DNA from 3 places in the Serratia sp. EC4 genome. Region 3 is predicted to be linked to each of the others. Evidence: predicted binding sites of a transcription regulator. Region 3 holds the regulator's gene; each other region holds the start of a gene.
What was found. The regulator CRP, encoded in region 3, controls carbon source genes, mostly activating them, when cyclic AMP is high. The targets are predictions, from matches to a motif close to ATGTGANNNNNNTCACAT.
Positions count from the first base shown of each region.

Region 1: cdd (cytidine deaminase) is a predicted target of CRP. The motif match lies at 3,611-3,628, and genes of this name have one in related genera.
Region 2: ACP39K_RS00635 (YjcB family protein) is a predicted target of CRP. The motif match lies at 2,852-2,869, and genes of this name have one in related genera.

Region 1 covers NZ_JBNIDE010000002.1:658,585-665,727, reverse strand. Annotated here, with positions in the region: gene ACP39K_RS09940 (sugar ABC transporter substrate-binding protein) at 1-964, shown strand, start outside; gene ACP39K_RS09935 (MFS transporter) at 1,096-2,310, shown strand; gene ACP39K_RS09930 (CidA/LrgA family protein) at 2,449-2,856, shown strand; gene ACP39K_RS09925 (CidB/LrgB family autolysis modulator) at 2,853-3,548, shown strand; gene cdd (cytidine deaminase) at 3,686-4,570, shown strand; gene ACP39K_RS09915 (NAD-dependent malic enzyme) at 4,792-6,489, shown strand; gene sanA (outer membrane permeability protein SanA) at 6,659-7,143, shown strand, end outside.
Region 2 covers NZ_JBNIDE010000001.1:134,449-141,591, reverse strand. Annotated here, with positions in the region: gene ACP39K_RS00645 (penicillin-binding transpeptidase domain-containing protein) at 1-618, opposite strand, end outside; gene mrdA (penicillin-binding protein 2) at 726-2,651, opposite strand; gene ACP39K_RS00635 (YjcB family protein) at 2,946-3,227, shown strand; gene ACP39K_RS00630 (MarR family winged helix-turn-helix transcriptional regulator) at 3,264-3,710, opposite strand; gene ACP39K_RS00625 (multidrug efflux MFS transporter) at 3,962-5,161, shown strand; gene ACP39K_RS00620 (nuclear transport factor 2 family protein) at 5,333-5,824, opposite strand; gene ACP39K_RS00615 (MoaF-related domain-containing protein) at 5,834-6,286, opposite strand; gene ACP39K_RS00610 (VOC family protein) at 6,597-7,031, opposite strand; gene ACP39K_RS00605 (helix-turn-helix domain-containing protein) at 7,049-7,143, opposite strand, start outside.
Region 3 covers NZ_JBNIDE010000007.1:187,775-194,917, forward strand. Annotated here, with positions in the region: gene ACP39K_RS18950 (aminodeoxychorismate synthase component II) at 1-421, shown strand, start outside; gene argD (bifunctional acetylornithine/succinyldiaminopimelate transaminase) at 553-1,770, shown strand; gene ACP39K_RS18960 (YccS/YhfK family putative transporter) at 1,811-3,889, opposite strand; gene crp (cAMP-activated global transcriptional regulator CRP) at 3,940-4,572, opposite strand; gene ACP39K_RS18970 (OsmC family protein) at 4,955-5,362, shown strand; gene ACP39K_RS18975 (phosphoribulokinase) at 5,401-6,270, opposite strand; gene ACP39K_RS18980 (YheU family protein) at 6,422-6,655, opposite strand; gene ACP39K_RS18985 (hydrolase) at 6,652-7,143, opposite strand, start outside.

The DNA of each region.
Region 1 (7,143 bases), on a different contig from region 3:
GGGGCCGGTGCGCATCGCGGTGATCCGCAACCTCGGATCCGACGACAACACCACGCAATTTTTGGCGGGCGCCATTCAGGAAGGGCGCAAGCTGGGCTTCAAGGTGGACACCTTCCTCAGCAACGGCGACGATGCGCGCTTCCAGGACTTCGTCAACCAGGCTATCAGCCAGAAATATGACGGCATTATTCTCTCGCAGGGGCGAGCCCCCTATTCCACCGACCTGGTTAAACGCATCGCGGCGGCCGGCATCGCCGTCGCGGCGTTCGATACCGACGTCGGCGGCCACGTTCCCGGCGTCACCGTCTCGCAGCAGGACGACGCTTCGCTGGCTAACGCCTCGTTCGGCCAGTTGGTGAAGGATTTCAACGGCCAGGCCAACATCATCAAACTCTGGGTAGCAGGCTTCCCGCCGATGGAGCGCCGCCAGGCCGCCTATCAGCAGTTGCTGAAACAGCATCCGGGCATTCACGAGCTGGAATCGATTGGCGCGGTTTCATCCGACGTGCAGGGCGATACCGCCAATAAAGTGGGTGCGGTGCTGGCGAAATACCCGAAAGGCAAGATTGACGCCATCTGGGGCACCTGGGACGCTTTCACCCAGGGCGCTTACAAGGCGCTGAAAGAGAACGGCCGCACCGAAATCAAACTGTACAGCATCGACATCTCCAACCAGGACTTGCAGCTGATGCGCGAAGCCGGCAGCCCATGGCAGGTCAGCGTGGCGGTGGATCCGAAGCTGATCGGCGCGGTCAACCTGCGCCTGGTGGCCAACAAGATCGCCGGGGAAAGCACGCCGGACAGCTATCAATTCAAAGCGGCGGTCATTCCGCAGGCGCTGCTGCTGGCGCAGCCGGGGCCGGTCAACGTCGCCGGGCTGGCGAAGATCATCCCCGGCTGGGGCACCAGCAGCGATTTCGTTCAGCCGTGGTTCGCCACGCTGCAGGCCGAACACGGTAAATAATGCTGTTTTTGACGAGGCTGCCGACGCAGCCTCTGTTTTTAAACTAATTATCGGCTTTCCCCTTCCGTCCTCGCCAAAATACGCTATGTTATCTGCATCGCCCAATAACTGTATGCATAAACAGGCTTCGAATGAAGGGATTCCCCTCGCTGATTAACATGCTGCTGGCCAGTTCGCTGGTGTTGACCATCGGCCGCGGCGTGACGCTGCCGTTCATCACCATCTACCTCACCGAGCATTTCCATCTGCTGCCGAAGAGCGTGGGCGTGATCCTGGGCGTCAGCCTGACCCTCGGCATCCTTGCCAGCCTGTACGGCGGCTATCTGGTGGACAAATTCAGCAAGAACCGCCTGATCCTGCTGTCGATTTTATTGTTTGCGCTGAGCTTCTTAGCCATTCCCTGGATCCCGCGCCCCGGCGGCGTGATCGTGGTGCTGGCCATCTTGCATACCTGTTATTCGGTGCTAAGCATCACCATTAAGGCCTGTTTCGCCGACGGGTTGCCGGTTGAGCAGCGCATCAAGGCTTTTTCCATCAACTACACGCTGGTCAACGTCGGCTGGGCGATCGGTTCTGCGCTCGGCGTTCTGGTGGCCGGGCTTAGCCCGCTGCTGCCGTTTTATCTGTCGGGCGGATTGGCGCTGGCGACGGTGGCGGCACTGAGCCTGCGCTTGCGCGGCCGGCAACAGCGCGCAACGCCAGCCGCCGCCGCACCGGCCGCGCTCCCCAACTTCCGCCAGACGCTGACTATCCTGCGGAGCGATCGGCGGCTGATCTACTTCACCCTCGGCAGCACCCTGGGCGCCGTGGTGTTCGGTCAGTTCACCGGCTATCTGTCGCAGTATCTGATCACCGTCTCCAGCGCCGAGTTCGCCTACAAAATCATCGGGCTGGTGATGATCGTCAACGCCAGCATCGTCATCGCCCTGCAATACCTGCTCAGCCGCGGCATGCGCCAGGAAAACATGCTGCGCTGGCTGGTGCTGGGCACGCTGTTTTTCATCGTCGGGCTGCTCGGTTTCATGGCGGCCGGCCAGGCGGTCTGGCTATGGCTGGCGGCGATGGCGGTGTTTACCCTCGGCGAAATCATCGTTATCCCGGTGGAATACATGTTTATCGACTTTATCGCGCCGCCGCACCTGAAAGGCAGCTACTATGGGGTACAAAACCTCAGCGCGCTGGGCGGCGCCATCAACCCGGTGCTGTGCGGGGTGCTGCTCAGCTATGCCGCGCCGCCGTTGATGTTCGTGATGCTGATCGCCGCCGCCCTGCTCAGCCTGCTGTTTTTCTTCCTCGGCCACCGGCTGGCAGAACACGCGGCGGCGGCGGCCGAAGACGTACGCTGATCCCGCAGGCAGCGGCCAATACGGGCTGTCAACCCGCCGCTCGGGCATAGCACCCATAGCGAGAATTCATGGTGCGATCTGTGGCATGGCTCACAGTTTAATTGTATGATGAATACATCAGTTAAACGGGAAAAGACAATGGCCAACGTGCTCACACTGTGCTGGAAATACCTAAGGGCCCTGCTCCTCATCTACCTGTGTCTGTTCGTCGGCAACGCGGTGGCGGCGCTGCTGCCGTTTGCCATTCCCGGCAGCATCATCGGCATGCTGCTGCTGTTCGCCCTGCTCTCAACCCAGATTATGCCGGCCAAATGGGTTAAACCCGGCTGCCATTTGCTGATCCGCTATATGGTGCTGCTGTTCGTGCCGATCGGCGTCGGGGTGATGAAATACTACGACCAGATCGTCGCGCATCTGGGCCCGCTGGTTATCTCTTGCCTCATCAGCACGCTGATGGTGCTGGTGGTGGTCGGCTATACCTCACACTATTTTCATCGCGAGCGCCGCATCGCCGGCAAGCCCGACGACACGGAGGGCAACTCATGATCCACGAAATCTGGTGGTCGCTGCCGCTGACGCTGGCGGTCTATTTCGGCGCGCGCTGGCTGGCGCGCAAGCTGAATATGCCGCTGCTCAACCCGCTGCTGGTGTCCATGGCGGTGATCATCCCGCTGCTGCTGCTCACCGGCATTCCCTATGAGCGCTACTTTCAGGGCAGCAAAATCCTCAACGATCTGCTGCAGCCGGCGGTCGTCGCGCTGGCCTTCCCGCTCTATGAGCAGCTGCACCAAATCCGCGCACGCTGGAAGTCGATTATCACGGTGTGCTTCATCGGCAGCCTGACCGCCATGATCAGCGGCGGCGCCATCGCCCTGTGGTTGGGCGCCACGCCGGAAATCGCCGCCTCTATCTTGCCGAAATCGGTCACTACGCCGATCGCGATGGCCGTCGCGGACTCGCTCGGCGGCATTCCGGCGATCAGCGCGGTTTGCGTTATTTTCGTCGGCATCCTCGGCGCCGTGTTCGGCCACACGCTGTTCAACCTGTTGAAAATCACCACCCCCTCGGCGCGTGGCCTGGCGATGGGCACGGCTTCCCACGCGCTGGGCACCGCGCGCTGCGCGGAGATGGACTATCAGGAGGGCGCCTTCGGCTCGCTGGCGTTGGTCATCTGCGGCATCATCACCTCGCTGCTGGCGCCGTTTGTGTTTCCGGTGCTGCTGCATCTGTTCGGTTGATCAGGGTGAAACTTGCGATACATCTCGCATTTATGTATTTCATTGCATTAATTTCATTAATTAAGAGACATTAATCACACTTTAATGTCTCTGGCCTGCCTAGAATGTTATCCCGTTAACCCGTAGAGAGACTTTCTATGCATCCGCGTTTTCACACCGCTTTCAGCGCACTGCCCGCGACACTGCAATCCGCCCTGCAGCCCTATCTGGACGCGTCCGACTTTCCGGCGATGTTCACGGCCGAGCAAGCGGCGGCGATCCGTTCAGGCTGCGGGTTGGACGATGACGCGCTGGCATTCGCGCTGCTGCCGCTGGCGGCGGCCTGCTCGTTAACCCCGATATCGCATTTCCACGTCGGCGCCATCGCGCGCGGGCAAAGCGGCAATCTCTATTTCGGCGCCAATATGGAATTCAGCGGCGCGCCGCTGCAGCAATCCGTGCATGCGGAACAAAGCGCAGTGACTCACGCCTGGCTGCGCGGCGAAAAAGCGCTGGCCTCGATCACCGTCAACTATACGCCGTGCGGCCACTGCCGCCAGTTTATGAATGAGCTGAACAGCGGCGGCGCGCTGCAAATCCGTTTGCCTGGCCGCGCGCCGGCCACGCTGGCGGACTATCTGCCGGACGCCTTCGGCCCGAAAGATCTGGATGTCGCTTCACTGCTGATGGACGAGGTCAATCACGGGCATCAACTGCCGCTGAACGATGCGCTGACGCAAGCGGCGCTGGCGGCGGCCAACCGGAGCCACGCGCCGTACAGCAACGCCCACAGCGGCGTGGCGCTGGAAACGGCAGACGGCAATATCTACGCCGGCCGCTATGCGGAAAACGCCGCTTTTAACCCGAGCCTGCCGCCGCTGCAGGCCGCGCTGATCCTGCTGAACCTCTCCGGCGGCGACTGCCGGGCTATCCGTCGCGCCGTCCTGGCCGAACCGCAGGACGCGAGCATCAGCCAATGGGACGCCACCCGCGTCACCCTGGCGGCGCTGGGTTGCCAAAACGTCAGCCGCGCCGCTTTTTAAGCGCGCCACGGCGGGGCCATCCGGTTCCGCCGCTAACAGCACCGCCCGCCAAATACAATGCCCCGACGCCGCCAGAGACACTTTCTTTAGTTAAAAAATCATTTGATTGTCGATAATTACGCCAACCTGGTTCATCATCGGGCAACAAATGCTGTACATCTTCTCTTTATCTTTTAGGATCGTCGGCAATACAGTTATCTGATACGTGAAGAGTAAAACTGATGGAACTAGAATACGAAAGCAAACGCCCGCTCTACATCCCTTACGCCGGCCCGATTCTGCTGGAATTTCCGCTGCTGAACAAAGGCAGCGCTTTCACCGAGGAAGAACGTAGCCACTTTAACCTGCACGGCCTGCTGCCGGAAGCGGTGGAGACCATCGAAGAACAGGTGGAACGCGCCTACCGTCAGTATCAGGATTTCAAGAACGATAACGATAAGCACATCTACCTGCGCAACATCCAGGACACCAACGAAACCCTGTTCTACCGTCTGCTGGACTCGCACCTGAGCGAGATGATGCCGATCATCTACACCCCGACCGTCGGCGAGGCCTGCGAACACTTCTCCGATATCTATCGCCGTGCGCGCGGGTTGTTCATCTCCTACCCGAACCGCGATCGCATCGATGACATGCTGCAAAACGCCACCAAGCAGAACGTTAAGGTGATCGTGGTCACCGACGGCGAACGCATTCTCGGCCTGGGCGACCAGGGCATCGGCGGCATGGGCATCCCAATCGGCAAGCTGTCGCTGTATACCGCCTGCGGCGGCATCAGCCCGGCCTATACCCTGCCGGTGGTGCTGGACGTCGGCACCAACAACCCGCAACGCCTCAACGATCCGCTGTACATGGGCTGGCGCCATCCACGCATCTCCGGCGAGGAATATCACGCCTTCGTCGAAGAGTTTATTCAGGCGGTCAAACGCCGCTGGCCGAACGTCCTGCTGCAGTTCGAAGACTTCGCGCAGAACAACGCCACCCCGTTGTTGAACCGCTACCGCGACGAGATTTGCTGCTTCAACGACGACATTCAGGGCACCGCCGCGGTCACCCTCGGCAGCCTGATCGCCGCCAGCCGCGCCGCCGGCAGCCAGCTGCGCGATCAGACCGTCACCTTCCTCGGCGCCGGTTCCGCCGGCTGCGGCATCGCCGAGCAGATCATCGCGCAGATGAAGTCCGAAGGGTTGAGCGAAGACGAAGCGCGCGCCCGCGTGTTCATGGTTGACCGTTTCGGCCTGCTGACCGACAAACTGCCGAACCTGCTCGACTTTCAGAGCAAGCTGGTGCAGAAGAGCGACAATCTGGCCGGTTGGGAAACCGCCAGCGACGCCATCTCGCTGCTGGACGTGGTGCGCAACGCCAAGCCGACCATTCTGATCGGCGTGTCCGGCCAGCCGGGGCTGTTTACCGAAGAGCTGATCCGCGAGATGCACAAGCACTGCGAACGCCCTATCGTGATGCCGCTGTCCAACCCGACCTCGCGCGTGGAAGCCCGTCCGGAAGACATCATCAACTGGACCGACGGCGCCGCACTGGTGGCGACCGGCAGCCCGTTCGCGCCGGTAAGCTATAAAGAGCAGCTGTACCCGATCGCCCAGTGCAATAACTCCTACATCTTCCCGGGGATCGGTCTGGGCGTGCTGGCCTCCGGCGCCACTCGCGTCACCGATGCCATGCTGATGGCCGCTAGCCGCGCGCTGGCGGACTGTTCGCCGCTGGCCACCGACGGCCACGGCGCGCTGCTGCCGAATATCGACGATATTCAGGGCGTGTCGAAGTGCATCGCCATGGAAGTGGGTAAAGCCGCCCAGCTGCAGGGCGTGGCGATCGTCACCTCCGAAGATGCGCTGTCGAAAGCCATCGAGCACAACTTCTGGCGGCCGCAGTACCGCAGCTACAAGCGCACCTCGTTCTGAATGGTGAGCTGAAATGACCCAGCCCGGCTCCGCCGGGCTTTTTTGTGCGGCAAAACCGCCGAAAAATGCGGCGGCGCGCGTGCTTCAGGCGGTTCGCGTCTTGCGTCGGTCGGTCAGGTAAAGTAGCCTTGATCCATCTTTTTCAGCCCGGCGCGCGTAAGGCAACAACATGTGGAAACGCCTGATCATCAGCCTGTTCATCATCATTGCGGTGTTGATGGGTTCGGCTATTGCGCTCGATCGCTGGATCAGTTGGAAAACCGCGCCTTACGTCTACGACGAACTGCAGGAATTGCCGCACCGCCAGGTCGGCGTGGTGCTCGGCACCGCCAAGTATTACCGCACCGGAGTGATCAACCAGTACTACCGTTACCGCATTCAGGGGGCGATCAACGCCTATAACAGCGGCAAGGTGAAATACCTGCTGCTGAGCGGCGACAACGCCCAGCAAAGCTATAACGAACCGATGACCATGCGGCGCGATCTGATCGCCGCCGGCGTGGCGCCGAGCGATATCGTGCTGGACTACGCCGGTTTCCGCACCCTGGACTCCATCGTGCGCACCCGCAAGGTGTTCGACACCAACGATTTCATCATCATCACCCAGCGCTTCCACTGCGAGCGCGCGCTATTCATCGCCCTGCACATGGGCAT
Region 2 (7,143 bases), on a different contig from region 3:
GCCATCCTTCTGATAGACCCGCAGGCCGTTTTTTCCCTGCAACAGCGGGTTGAACCCCAGCTCGATGCCCTCCAGCCCCTGATTGTCCTGGCCGACGATGCCGATCAGCCCGGCGGCATCCTGGCCCATCGGATAAAAGCGGCTGAAATCCTGCTCGGCGCTGACGCCGGTCAGGTGCAGTTTGCTGATGTAGGCGGCGTTGTCGTCCTCCACCTTGCGCGCCAGGTAGACAAAACGTTTGTGCGCGTTGCTCTGGATCAGATGCTGGATGTCCGCCAGCGGGATCTTCAGCACGTTGGCCATGCTCTGCCAGCGTTCGTTGCCGGTATCGGTCTGGGTATCGAGAATATGCTTCGGATCCAGCACGATGTCTTTGGACGACACGCTGACCGCCAGCGCCTCATCGTTGCGATCGGTGATCATGGCGCGGTTGGTCGGCACCACCTGGGTGCGGATCGAACGCTGGTCAGCCTGATTGGCCAACTGCTGGTGTTCCAGCAGTTGCAGGTAGCCGACCCTGAACGCCAACAGAAAAAAACAGACCAGCATGCCGGCGCAAATCCAGCCGAAACGAACTGTGGAATAGGTTTTACCGCTCTTTTTGGTCGATGGCGCCACTGTTGTGTTAACCCTGCGTTTTTATTCAGTTTATGGTGTTATTTCAGTCTACCTTGCCGGAAATGGTCAGGAGATTGCAGTTTGTAAGAAAGTAAAAACAAACCGCATCACCGTTGCACATCCGCGCTGTCGTTTAACTGCGGTTTACTTTGCGGCGTATCGCCGGGCTGTGGCGCGTTGGCCGGGTCAAAAATGTGGTCGAGGATCGCGCGCGCGGTCGGCCCCGCCACCACGCCATCGCCGCCGCCGTTTTCCAGGATCAGCGCCATCGCCACCCGGGGATTTTTGTAGGGCGCAAACAGCGTATAAAAGATGTGATCGCGCAGCCGCACCGGGATCATTTTGGCGTTGTAAGTCTGGTTTTGCTTCAGGCTGAACACTTGCGAGGTGCCGGATTTGGCGGCGATCTGATACGGCGCGGTATGGAACAGCTTGTAACCGGTGCCGTTCGGCAAGTTGGCCATGCCGTACATGCCGTTGCGCACGATGCCCCAGTAAGGCGAGTTGGGATCGCCGATCTGCGCCGCTTGCGCCGGCGGCTGGTAGCGCGTCACCCGGTTGCCCTGCTGCAGCGAATACAGCAGGTGCGGCGTTTTCACCTTGCCGTTGTTGAGCAGCGTGGTCAACGCTTTCACCATCTGGATCGGCGTCGCCACCCAATACCCCTGGCCGATGCCCACCGAGATCGTATCCCCCTGATACCAGCCCTTTTTGTGCACCTTCAGTTTCCAGTCGCGGCTCGGCAGCACGCCGCGGTACTCTTCGTTCAGATCGATGCCGGTGGACTGACCGTAGCCGAATTGGCTCAGCCAATGGTGAATGCGATCGATGCCCATCTCATACGCCACCTGATAAAAGAAGGTATCGGCGGACTCCTCAATCGCTTTGGTGACATTGAGCATGCCGTGGCCGGTTTTCAGCCAGTCGCGGTAACGGCGCTCGGTGCCGGGCAGCGTCCAGGTCGGCGCGCCGAAAAAGGTGGTAGTGGGCGTGATCACCCCGGCGAACAGCGCCGAAACGGCCATATAGGGCTTCACCGTGGAAGCCGGCGGGTACAACCCTTGGGTAACGCGGTTGATGAGCGGCAGCTCCGGATTGCTCAACAACGTTTTATAGGCCTGATAGCCGATGCCTTTGACGAAGGGATTGGGATCGTAACTGGGGCTGGAGACCATCGCCAGAATGCCGCCGTCGCGCGGATCTTCCACCACCACCGCGGCGCGTTGCCCCTTTAGCACCGATTCAATGTACTGCTGCAGCGGCAGATCCAGCGTCAGGTAAATGTTTTTGCCGGCCTGCGGCGGCTGCTCCTTCAGCAGCCGGATCACCCGCCCGTGGTTATCCACTTCCACCTCCTGATAGCCGGTGGTGCCGTGCAGCTCTGACTCGTAATAGGCTTCGATGCCCTGTTTGCCGATGTTGCGGTCGGCGGCGTAGTTTTCGCTCAGGCCGGCCTTGTCCAGGCGCTTGAGATCGCTGTCGTTGATCTTCGACACATAGCCCAGCACGTGCGCCAGCTGAGCGCCGTAAGGATATTCACGCTGTTGATAGGTATCGATTGTTACCCCGTCGAAACGGTATTGATTGACGGCAAAACGCGCCACCTCGGTGTCGCTCAGCCCGGTTTTTAGCGTCACCGGCTTGTAGCGGCTGTTGTGGTGCATATCGTCGCGAAACGCGCTGATGTCTTCCGGCGTCAGATCGACGATCGGCGTCAGCGCCTGCAGCAGCGCCGCCATGTCGGTGATTTTGCTGGGCGTGATCTCGATACGATACAGTGTCACGTTTCGCACCAGCGGCGTACCGTTGCGATCGAAGATTAACCCGCGGCTGGGAGCGAGCGGCAGCATCTTGATGTCGTTCTGGTTGGAGCGCGTCTGGTAAAAACCATGCTGGCGGATTTGCAGCCGGTAGAGATTGGCGATCAGCACGCCGAAACAGGCCACCACCAGCGCCAGCGCCACGCCCGCCCGGCGGATGAACAGCCTCTCTTCCGCGGAATGATCGCGAATTTTTTCTTTTAACAGGGCCATGCGGTGCCGGTACCTTTTGCGTCACATTTCCCCGCAAAATCAGGGAACTGAAAAGCCGGCAAGCATAGCGTTATCGGGCGCGCCGCCCCATGAAAAGGTTGCTAATGAAATGGCATAACTGTTTCAGCATATTGGAATGTTACCGGCGGCGATTTTTTCACCGCGATCCCCATTGAGCCGCCGTTCGCCTCAATGCTACAATGTGATCTAAATCACATTATTCCCGTTATTCCCCCGCATTTCCCTGTCGGCGCCCTGCCGGATGCGGCTTTTTGTTACATAGGATCGAGTTCGATGAGTACCATTGCCACCGGTTTAGTCATGATGCGCTGGGAGTTGCTGAGCGCCGTGATGATGTTCTTCGCCAGCCAGTTAAACGTCGTTTGCCGTAAAACCAGCCGCAACGGCATGGCGTTCATGTTCAGCAGCCTGGGCCTGTTTACCGCCTGCTGGTTCGTGATGGGCCTGATGGGCATCCACCTTACCCTGGAAGCCTTCACCCACTTCTGGTCATCGGCCTGGGATCGCTACGTGGACGTGGTCAGCACCATGCCGGTCGATTGGCCGATGCCGTAATCTCACCGCGGAGGCGGCGTACCGGCCGCCCAGCGATTATTCCTCGTCCGTTGGCGCCGCCGCCAGCCGCGCCATCAACGCCCCCGCCTCAATCAACAGCGCCTGCTCCCGCTCCGTTAAACAGCTCTCCATCGCCGCCAGCAGCCACGCCTCGCGCCGGCTGCGGCTTTGCTGCAGCAGGCCCAGCCCGGCGGGCGTCAGGCGCACCCGCACCCGGCGTTTGTCTTCGGCATCCGGCGTGCGCACCAGCAGCCCATCGGCTTCCAGCTCGCGCAACGCGGCCGCCAGGTTAGAAGAGCGCATGCGCTCCGATTCCGCCAGCAGCGACGGCGTCGCCTCGCCACCGTGGCGATCGATAGCCCCCAACAGCATCAGCTGGGCCCAGGATTTTTCGTCGCTGCGCGACTCGCGCCGCAAACGGCGCACCAGCGACATTAACTGCGTGCGCAGCAGCGTCACGTCTTCAGGGTGATCTTTTTTCATTGGCATCAATCTAGCGTTCAGTTTATCCCAGCTTTCACACCACCGGATCGCGCAGTGCCCTGCCTGGCTACCGCGTCGCTCTGGCTTAACCTAATTACCTATGATAATATAGCTATTAATATATAGCAAAAAAGACACTGCATCGGCAGGGTTACGTTTGCTCACGCATTTGCCCCTCGCCGATTAATTTGCAGTGTTATTATTATGTTGCTTAATAAATCCCTCCTTATTCAACGTGGTACGGTATGCCGATGGAAGCGTGGAAAGTCAATCTGATCTCGGTCTGGCTCGGGTGTTTCTTCACCGGGCTGGCGATGAGCCAAATCCTCCCTTTTCTGCCGCTGTACGTCGAACAGCTCGGCGTCAGCGATCATCAATCCCTCAGCCTGTGGTCCGGACTGGTGTTCAGCGGCACCTTTTTGGTCTCGGCGGTGGTGTCGCCGCTGTGGGGCAGCCTGGCCGACCGCAAAGGCCGCAAGCTGATGCTGTTGCGCGCCTCGCTGGGCATGGCGATCGTCATCGCGCTGCAGGGGCTGGCCACCAACGTCTGGCAGCTGTTCGCGCTGCGCGCCCTGATGGGGCTAACGTCCGGCTATATTCCCAACGCCATGGCGCTGGTCGCCTCGCAGGCGCCGCGCGATAAAAGCGGCTGGGCGCTGGGCACGCTCTCTACCGGGCAGATCTCCGGCGTCATCGCCGGCCCGCTCTTGGGCGGGCTGATGGCCGATCATCTGGGGCTGCGGGTGGTATTTTTCGTCACCGCCGGGCTGATGTTCGTCAGCTTCCTGGTGACGCTGTTCCTGATTAAAGAACGGCGCATTACGGTGAAAAAAGCGGATCAGCTGAGCGGCAAGGCGGTGTTCCGTTCACTGCCTTATCCGACGCTGATCGTCACCTTGTTCGTTTGTACCTTGATGATCCAGCTGGCCAACTCGTCCATCAGCCCGATCCTGACGCTGTTCATCCGCGAGCTGTCGGGCGATGTCAGCAATATTGCCTTTGTCAGCGGGATGATCGCCGCCGTGCCCGGCATTGCGGCGCTGATCTCCGCGCCGCGCCTCGGGCGGCTCGGCGATCGCATCGGCACCGCGCGCATCCTGATCGCCGCGCTGCTGTTCACCACCGGCCTGTTCGCCGTGATGGCCTGGGTGAATACGCCATTACAACTGGGCATTCTGCGCTTCCTACTGGGTTTTGCCGACGGCGCGCTGATGCCGGCGGTGCAGGCGCTGCTGCTGAAGTATTCCTCCGATCAGGTGACCGGGCGCATCTTCGGCTATAACCAATCCTTTATGTACCTGGGCAACGTGGTTGGCCCGCTGCTGGGATCGGGCATTTCGGCGATGATGGGGTTCCGTTGGGTGTTCGCCGTGACGGCGGTGTTGGTGCTTTGCAATGCGCTGCAGCTGCGCCATCAGTTCAAAAAAGTGGAAAATCAACGCGCGGGATAACGGGAAATGTGGGGAAACGCCTCAAGCAGTGGCGGGACAATGACGCCCATCAACCGTACCACCACTGCCAAAGGCGGCCGTAGCCTACTCGACGCGGCGGTCATTTAATATTTATGTAAGTAAATAAAGTGTTGCGGGCGCGTTGAGGGCCGCCGCAGCGGCCCTTGTGGCTCAGAACATGGTATTGTCGTTAGCCGATTTCTCCGGCACATCCTGATTGACGTCCCAATGCTCGGTGATTTTCCCCTGATCGTTCACCCGATAAATATCCACGCTGGCGGTGCCGCGATCCTGCGGATTATTTTGGTATTTGACGTGAACGTAGACCAGATCGCCGTTGACCGCGCTGCGGTATATTTTGGCGCTGTATTGCGGATTGTCTTTGAAGGTCTGGCTGAAGAAATCGAGGAACGGCTTGATGCCGTCGCCGACGAACGGGTTATGCTGCTTGTAGTTTTCCACAATCAGCCTCTGCGCCACGCCGATGTCGTGGCGGTTGAAGAAGCCCGCGTACAGATCCTCCACCACCTTCAGCTTTTGCTGGGCATGATGATAGCCGCCTTTGCCGGCCGACTTTTGCGACGCCGTCTGATCCGTTGACAACGCCGGGTAACTCGCCAGCAAGCCGCCGACGATCGCACAGGTGATCAATGCCTTTTTCATAACTGCTCCTTAGTTTCCTGAGTGACCTACGATTTTCAGCTGCCCTTTCAGATGGGTGAAGCTGCCGTCCTTGGCGGCGATGTTGGTGTACACCTCGCCGCGCTCAAAGTCCTCGATATGCGTCACGTTGTCGCCGGACTGCGGTTCGTGCCAATAGACCATGTAGACCTTCGGCCGAATCTCCACCGCGGTGTACTGCACCGTATCGGTGATGCCCTGCGACGCCTCGCCGATACCGGTGAAGGTCATGGTCTTGTCATCGGTAAAATCCAGCTTGAAGGCGAAATCGCCGAAGGTCACCTGCACCACTTTACCGACCGCAATAAACTGCCCGTGTTTTTCCGTCATCGTCGCCGCCTTACTGTTTGTCAGGGAGGGTTGCGCCGCCATAGCGGCAGGCAATGCCAGGGGGAAAGTCAGGGCTATCGCCAGCGCGATGCCCGTTCGTTTCACTGTTTTCATCGTTCCTTCTCCTTTCCGTGGTTGAAAACGAGAATCATTATTATTTCTTAAGCATTGATGGAAATATAAGAATAATCTCTATTACCATCAGGCACCTGGCAGCAAAAAAAGACGAGGGAAAATCGCCGTAAAATGGCATGGCAATAGCGCGTTCTGGCCCTTGGTTTTTACGCAATGAACGGGATTACTGCTTTCAAGGAAGGAAACAACTCGGGGATTCGATAGGTCTATAGCGCAGATCGCTTTAAGCTAATGCGTATTTGTTCTTAGGCCGCCCGCCGCTGCGAAACGGCGACGAACGGCACGGCGTCTAACGCAGCCAAGGTGTATAGGTGACGCCAACCAGCAGTCCTTCCGGGCTGAGCAACCGAGTAACGCTTTGCCCCCACGGCTCTTCGCGGTTGGCGACCAACAGCCGATAACCGCGATCGACCAGCCCCTGGGTGGCTACCGCCATGTCGGCTACGTCAAACTCGATCCACGCCTGCGGCACCGCGAGATCCGCAGGCCAGCGATCGTCGCCAAAGCAGGACTGCGCCGCTTGCGCCAGCGGCCACAGGGCAAAATGCTTCACGCCGTCCAGCGCGCCCTGCTCCGACAGCAGATAGCTCTCGTTGCCCGGCATCGGCTTGAGCGGCAGCCCCAGCGCCTCGACATAAAACGCCTTGCTCTCGTCGCTCTCACGCGTGATGGGCCCGAATCCGGCGACGAACAACACGCCCAGCCCGGCAAATTGTTGATCCATGCTGCACTCCCTTTCGGTTAGCGCCCCTGCCGCACCTGCAGCGGAGCAAATCCATAGGCCGCCTTGAAGCGGTTGCTGAAATGGCTGGCGGAACTGAAGCCGCACGCCAGCG
Region 3 (7,143 bases):
CCCCTGCACCCCGAACGAAGCGGGCATCTCGCTGGCCGCCATTCGTCATTTCGCCGGCAAACTGCCGATCCTCGGCGTGTGCCTGGGGCACCAGGCGCTGGGGCAGGCGTTCGGCGCCGAGGTGGTGCGCGCCCGCGCGGTGATGCACGGCAAAACTTCGGCCATTCGCCATCTGGGCGTCGGCGTGTTTCGCGGCCTGAACGATCCGCTGACCGTGACCCGCTATCACTCGCTGGTGCTGAAAGCCGATACGCTGCCGGACTGTTTTGAAGTGACCGCCTGGAGCGAACGCGACGGCGTGCGCGACGAGATCATGGGCATCCGCCACCGCACGCTGGCGTTGGAAGGCGTGCAGTTCCATCCGGAAAGCGTGCTCAGCGAGCAGGGCCATCAGCTGCTGGATAACTTCCTCAACCGTTAATCCCGATGCGTTTTTTTCGCTCGTCAGGCGTTTTGCGTTTGCGCTTGATTGGTTTTTTATGCATATTTCGTGATTATGTTTTCAATCTAATATTACGATAGCGTTGAAAAACCTTCAGGGTGGAGCCGAAAATGACTGAAAAATCCGCAGTGAGCCGCAGCACCTTTGACCAGGTGATCCTGCCTGTTTATGCACCGGCCCAGTTTGTGCCGGTGCGCGGCCAAGGCAGCCGAGTCTGGGATCAGCAGGGAAAAGAGTACATCGATTTTTCCGGCGGCATCGCGGTGACAGCGCTGGGGCACTGCCATCCGGCGCTGGTCGAGGCGCTCAAACGCCAGGGCGAAACCCTGTGGCATACCAGCAATGTCTTCACTAATGAACCGGCGCTGCGCCTGGCGAGCAAACTGATCGACGCCACCTTCGCCGACCGGGTGTTCTTCGCCAACTCCGGCGCAGAGGCCAACGAAGCGGCGTTCAAACTGGCGCGTCATTACGCCATCACCCGCCACAGCCCGTACAAAACCAAAATCATCGCCTTCTATAACGCGTTTCACGGCCGCACGTTGTTCACCGTGTCGGTGGGCGGGCAGGCCAAATATTCCGACGGGTTCGGGCCGAAGCCGGCCGACATCGTGCACGTGCCGTTCAACGATCTGGCGGCGGTGAAAGCGGTGATGGACGACCATACCTGCGCGGTGGTAATGGAGCCGATTCAGGGCGAGGGCGGCATTACGCCGGTCGACGCCGGCTTCCTCAAAGGCGTGCGCGAGCTGTGCGACCAACATCAGGCGCTGCTGGTGTTCGACGAAGTGCAAAGCGGCATGGGGCGCAGCGGCAAACTGTTCGCCTATATGCATTATGGCGTGACGCCGGACATTCTCACCACCGCCAAGGCGTTGGGCGGCGGTTTCCCGGTCAGCGCCATGCTGACCACCGAAGAGATTGCGTCGGTGATGCAGGTGGGCACTCACGGCACCACCTACGGCGGCAACCCGCTGGCCTGCGCGGTGGCGGAGGCGGCGTTGGATGTGATCAATACGCCGGAAGTGCTGAGCGGCATCGAACAGCGCCACGCGCTGTATGTGCAGGCTTTGCAGGATATCGGCGATAAATACGGTATTTTCACCGCCATTCGCGGCATGGGGTTACTGATCGGCGCCGAACTGACGCCGCATTATCACGGCAAAGCGCGCGATTTCCTCACCGCCGCCGCCGCGCGTGGGCTGATGATCCTCAACGCCGGGCCGAACGTGATCCGTTTCGCGCCGTCGCTGGTGGTGGAGCTGCAGGATATCGAGGCCGGCATGGCGCTGTTCGAGCTGGCGGTGCAGGATGTGATCAACGCCTGAAGCCCGTGCGGCGCATAACGGGGCGCGGCATGCCGCGCCCTTATTGATCGCGCAGTTTGCGCTTGAGCCAGATGCCGTGGTGCGGGCGCTGGCGCCAGGCCAGCGACGAAATGGTATGCATCACGTTCAGGTGCGACAGGATGCGCCGCAAATGACGTTCCATCTCGGTGACGGGCATCTCCGGATGCAGATCCGGCGGCTGCATGATGCCGCTGTTGCCGCTGCTCGGGCCGTCGTATTCCAACCGCTGCTGACAGCTTTGCAGCGCGATTTCACAGGTTTGTAGATAGGCTTCCGCCAGTTTCGGCGTCAGCATGTAGTGCTCGCGCGCCAGAATGGTCATGGCGTTCAGGTGTTCGACGATGAACTGGCTGTGAGTGACCCACAGCCGCATGTCCGCCAGATAATTCGACGCGAACCCCGGTTCCTGCATCGCCTGATTGAGCGAGGTGAACAGCGCGTTGTGCGCCTGGTTGACCTGCATGCGGGTATAGGCCAATGCGGTGGCGTCCGGTTCCGGTTGCTTCAGCATCAGCCGCAGCGCGGTTTGATCGTGTTCCAGCGCCTGATGGGCATTCTTGCGCAGCAGCCCGCTTTGCCACTGCGGCCACAGCCAAATGGTGCCGCCGAACGCCAGCACGCAGCCTATCAGCGTATCGATCAGGCGCGGTACCAGAAAATGCGAGCCGTTCAGCGCCAGCAGCTGCAGGGTGTAAACCGCCGTGACCGTAAAGCCAATCACCGACAGCCCGTAGTTCTTGCGCGAAACCAGGTAGGCCAGCAGGGTGATCACCAGCATGATGCTCAGCGTTTCTCCCTCCGGCAGCTGCAGCTGCAGCAGCCCGGCCGCCAGCAACAGTCCGGCAATCGTGCCCAGCGCACGGTGCTGAATACGCACCCGGGTGGCGTTATACCCGTTTTGGCTCACCAGCATGATGGTGAGCAGGATCCAGTATGGCTTCGGCAGGTTGAAGACCGCACCCAGGCTGCTGCCGACCGCCAGCGTCACCCCCAGCCGCGCGGCGTTGCGCAGGGCGGTGGATTTGAACGACAGATAGCTGGCCAGCGCCGGCCAAAACGGCAGGCGGTGCTGGCCGGGCATCAGGTCGCGGCGGTACAGCGGATGCTGGGTGCGCAGCAGGCGGGCGATGCGGCTGAAGTGGTAATAACAAAACTGGCCGACCGGGTTATCGGGATGCTGCGCCGCCATTTTTTCCAGCGCCGCCAGTTCGTGGCTCATGGAGAAGCGCTTCGAATGCTGATGGTAGAGGATATCGTGCGCCACCACGCGCAGCCGGCCGGCGATCACCAGTGCATTGCGGCGAATGATCGCTTCGGCCTGGCTCTGCTCCACCAGTTTTTGCACTTCCTCCGGCAAATGCAGGCTGACGGTGATGTGCTCCTGCAGATCCATCGCCACCTGAAAGGCGCGCTGCAGGCGCTTTTGTTCGAGGTTGTTGGCGTGCGGCAGGAAATTGAGCTGTTGGTACAAAAGGCTGATCAGATCCATCACCTTTTGCTGGCGCACCAGCAGCGGCGGCAGCGCGGTTTGCGGATCGGTGTGCTGGGTCAGAAGTGAGTATTTGGCTTCGAAATAGTCCGCCAGCTCCAGGTAGAGCTGGCTCAGCGTCTCGCGCATCGGCTGCTCTTTCCACAGCTTGAACCAGAACCAGGTGAATAAGCCGTACCAGACGGTGCCGATCGCGTACAGCAGCGGCGCCTGCCAGAGAGGCACCGTGCCGGCCGTGCTGAGAGCGAAAATGGCGGCCACCAGCGCCGCCGGCAATAGCCGGGCGTGCAGCGGGCTGATTTCACCGGTGACGCCGAGCAGCAGCGCCAGGCCCAGCATCAGCGCCGGCAGCGGTACGTGCCACAGCAGCGCCTGTTGCAACAGCACGCTGCTGAAGGCGAACAGCGAGCCGCCGACGATCAGCCGTTTAAAGAAGCGCTTATGCGGCGTGTCCAGACCGGCGATATTGCAGCAGGCGGGCACCAGAGAGAACATCAGGCCGAGCTGCAGCTGGCCTATCAGCAGGCCGAACAGCACCGGCAGGCACAACACCAGCGTTTGTCGCAGTGCGTAGTTGATTTCCGGGTGGTAGATCAGGCGGCGCCACATGGCAGAGAGCAGATAAAAAAACGGCGCAGATTGCGCCGTTTCTTCGGAGATTAACGGGTGCCGTAGACGACAATGGTTTTGCCGTGGGCGGAAATCAGGTTTTGATCTTCCAGCATTTTCAGAATACGGCCAACGGTTTCACGCGAGCAGCCGACGATCTGGCCGATCTCCTGACGGGTGATCTTGATCTGCATGCCGTCCGGGTGAGTCATGGCGTCGGGTTGCTTCGCCAGATTCAGCAGGGTTTGCGCGATGCGGCCGGTCACGTCCAGGAAGGCGAGGTTGCCCACTTTTTCGGAGGTGACCTGCAGGCGGCTCGCCATTTGGGCGGACAGACGCATCAGGATGTCCGGGTTCACCTGGATCAGTTGGCGGAATTTCTTGTAGGAAATTTCGGCCACTTCACAGGCGGTTTTCGCGCGAACCCAGGCGCTGCGCTCCTGGCCTTCTTCGAACAATCCGAGCTCGCCGATGAAATCCCCCTGGTTGAGGTAGGACAGGATCATCTCTTTACCTTCTTCATCCTTGATCAGCACCGCGACGGAGCCTTTCACGATGTAGTAAAGCGTTTCGGCCTTTTCACCTTGGTGAATCAGCGTACTCTTCGATGGATATTTGTGGATATGGCAATGAGACAGGAACCATTCGAGAGTAGGGTCTGTTTGCGGTTTGCCGAGAACCATTCGCTGTTATCCTCTGTTGTTATCGCTGCCTTGTGTCACAGGGGTCAGAGTTCCCTGTAAAACCCGCCTGTAGCCGCAGTCATGAGCGAGGGCTACCGGCAAGTTTTGAGGCGTGTCATAAAAATACGCTGTCGCTCTAGCATATTAACTTGCCGTAAGCGCTGCAAGCTACATTCTGTTAACATACCGGTAAAGGAGCCTTTCTCTGGGCGTTTCCCTGAAATACAGTGTCCCGGAAAGATTTATTGCGGCTCTGTTTGTAGCACAGAGTAAGGCGGGTGTCTCGTGTTGTCTCGCTTCAGCATGATTAGCATCAGGTTACGTTGCCTGTTTCTATGCGAAAGCGTACTCTGATTTTAAGAAATCAACCGGAGTGACCAGAATGCAGGCAAGAGTTAAATGGGTGGAAGGGTTAACGTTTTTGGGTGAATCGGCCTCCGGCCATCAGGTGCTGATGGACGGCAACGCCGGTGATAAAGCGCCCAGCCCGATGGAGATGGTGCTGATGTCGGTGGGCGGCTGCAGCGCGATCGACGTGGTCTCCATCCTGCAAAAAGGGCGCAACGACGTGCGCGACTGCGAGGTGAAGCTGACCTCCGAGCGCCGCGAAGAAGCCCCGCGCTTGTTCACCCATATCAACCTGCACTTCATCGTTACCGGCCAGGATCTGACCGACAAAATCGTCGAGCGAGCGGTGAACCTGTCGGCGGAGAAGTACTGCTCGGTGGCGCTGATGCTCAACAAGGCCGCCACGGTGACCCACAGCTTCGAGATCCGCCAGCCGGCGTAATCGAGACGGAGCGCGGCTCGGCGCCGCGCTCAACGCGCTTATTCGATTTTCTTGCCTTCCAGCAGCCGCTGCACCAGCGGCGCCATGATCAGCTCCATCGCCAGCCCCATTTTGCCGCCCGGCACCACTAACGTATTGATGTGCGAGATAAACGAGCCCTGCAGCATCGCCAGCAAGTAGGGGAAGTCGATCTGGTCCAGGCCGCGGAAGTGGATCACCACGAAGCTTTCATCCAGTGAGGGAATGGCCTTGGCGGCGAACGGGTTGGAGGTGTCCACCGTCGGCACGCGCTGGAAGTTGATGTGGGTGCGCGAGAATTGCGGCGTAATGTAGTTGATGTAGTCTTCCATCGAGCGCACCACCGAATCCATCACCGCTTCGCGGGAGTGGCCGCGTTCGCCGGTATCGCGGATCAGCTTCTGGATCCACTCCAGGTTGACGATCGGCACCACGCCGACCAGCAGATCGACGTGTTTGGCCACGTCATGGTGCTCGGTGACCACGCCGCCGTGCAGCCCCTCGTAGAACAGCACGTCGGTCGGCGCCGGCAGCGGCTCCCACGGGGTGAAGGTGCCCGGCACCTGATTGTAGGGCACCGCTTCGTCGTAGGTGTGCAGGTACTTGCGCGAACGGCCGGTGCCGTTTTTACCGTACTCGATAAAGCTCTGCTGCAGCAGGCCGAAGTCGTTGGCCTCGGGGCCGAAATAGCTGATGTGTCTGCCCAGATCGCGCGCCTTGCGGATCGCCGCGTCCATTTCCGGCCGGGTATAGCGGTGGAAGCTGTCGCCCTCCAGCTCGGCGGCGCGAATGTTGAGCTGCTGGAAGATTTTGCGGAACGCCACGCTGGTGGTGGTGGTGCCGGCGCCGCTGGAACCGGTCACCGCGATAACGGGATGTTTGGCAGACATGGTGGTTGTCACTCCGTGTTGAATGCGCCGGCGTCAGGGGATTATTGTGGCTCTTGTTGACGCTCTCTATGTCAGGAAAAAATGGCGCGCGCTGGTTTGCAATGTCCCATTGTTACCTGATTTTTTCCGTCAGTCATAGAACCGGGCGCCACTAAATTTCTTCCTGCCCGGCGCGGAACTGGCCGCGCGGCATGATGTTGACGCTCTCGTGCAGTTCCGACCACACCAGCACCACTTCGCCGTTTTTCAGCTGGCGGCGCACGTCCTCCACCTTCTGCTCCAGCGATCGTTCGTGCTCGCCGTAATCGGTGCCTTCGCGCAGCACAAAGGATTCGATCAGGCTGTTCAGGGTGTCGGTAGCCAGTTCTTGCCAGGGAATAATCACGTCGGAATGTCCAGATAAGGGGAAAGCCAGGCCGGAATGCGATGCTCCAGCCACATGTGCGGTTTTTTCAGCGTGCCGCCGACGAAGCCGACGTGGCCGCCGAACTCAGTCAGCTGATATTCGATATTGCGCGGCAGGCCGGCGACGTCGGGGATCACCTCAGGGGTCATGAAAGGGTCGTCCTGCGCATGGATGATCAGCAGCGGCGTCTGGATGGACGGCAACAGCGGCAGGGCGCTGCAGCGGCGATAATAGTCGGTGGCGTCGCTGAAGCCGTGAATGCGCGAGGTGATGGCATCGTCGAACTCGCGGATGCGCCGCAAACCGTTCAGCTGTGACAGCTTGAGCGGCAGGGTGTCCGGATAGTGCAACAGCTTGCGGGTGGCGTTTTGTTTCAGCTGCCCCAGCAGGTAGCGCTGATAAACGCGGGAGAAGCCTTGCTCCATGCGGTAGGCGCAGGGTTCCAGCATCAGCGGCGCCGAGACCAC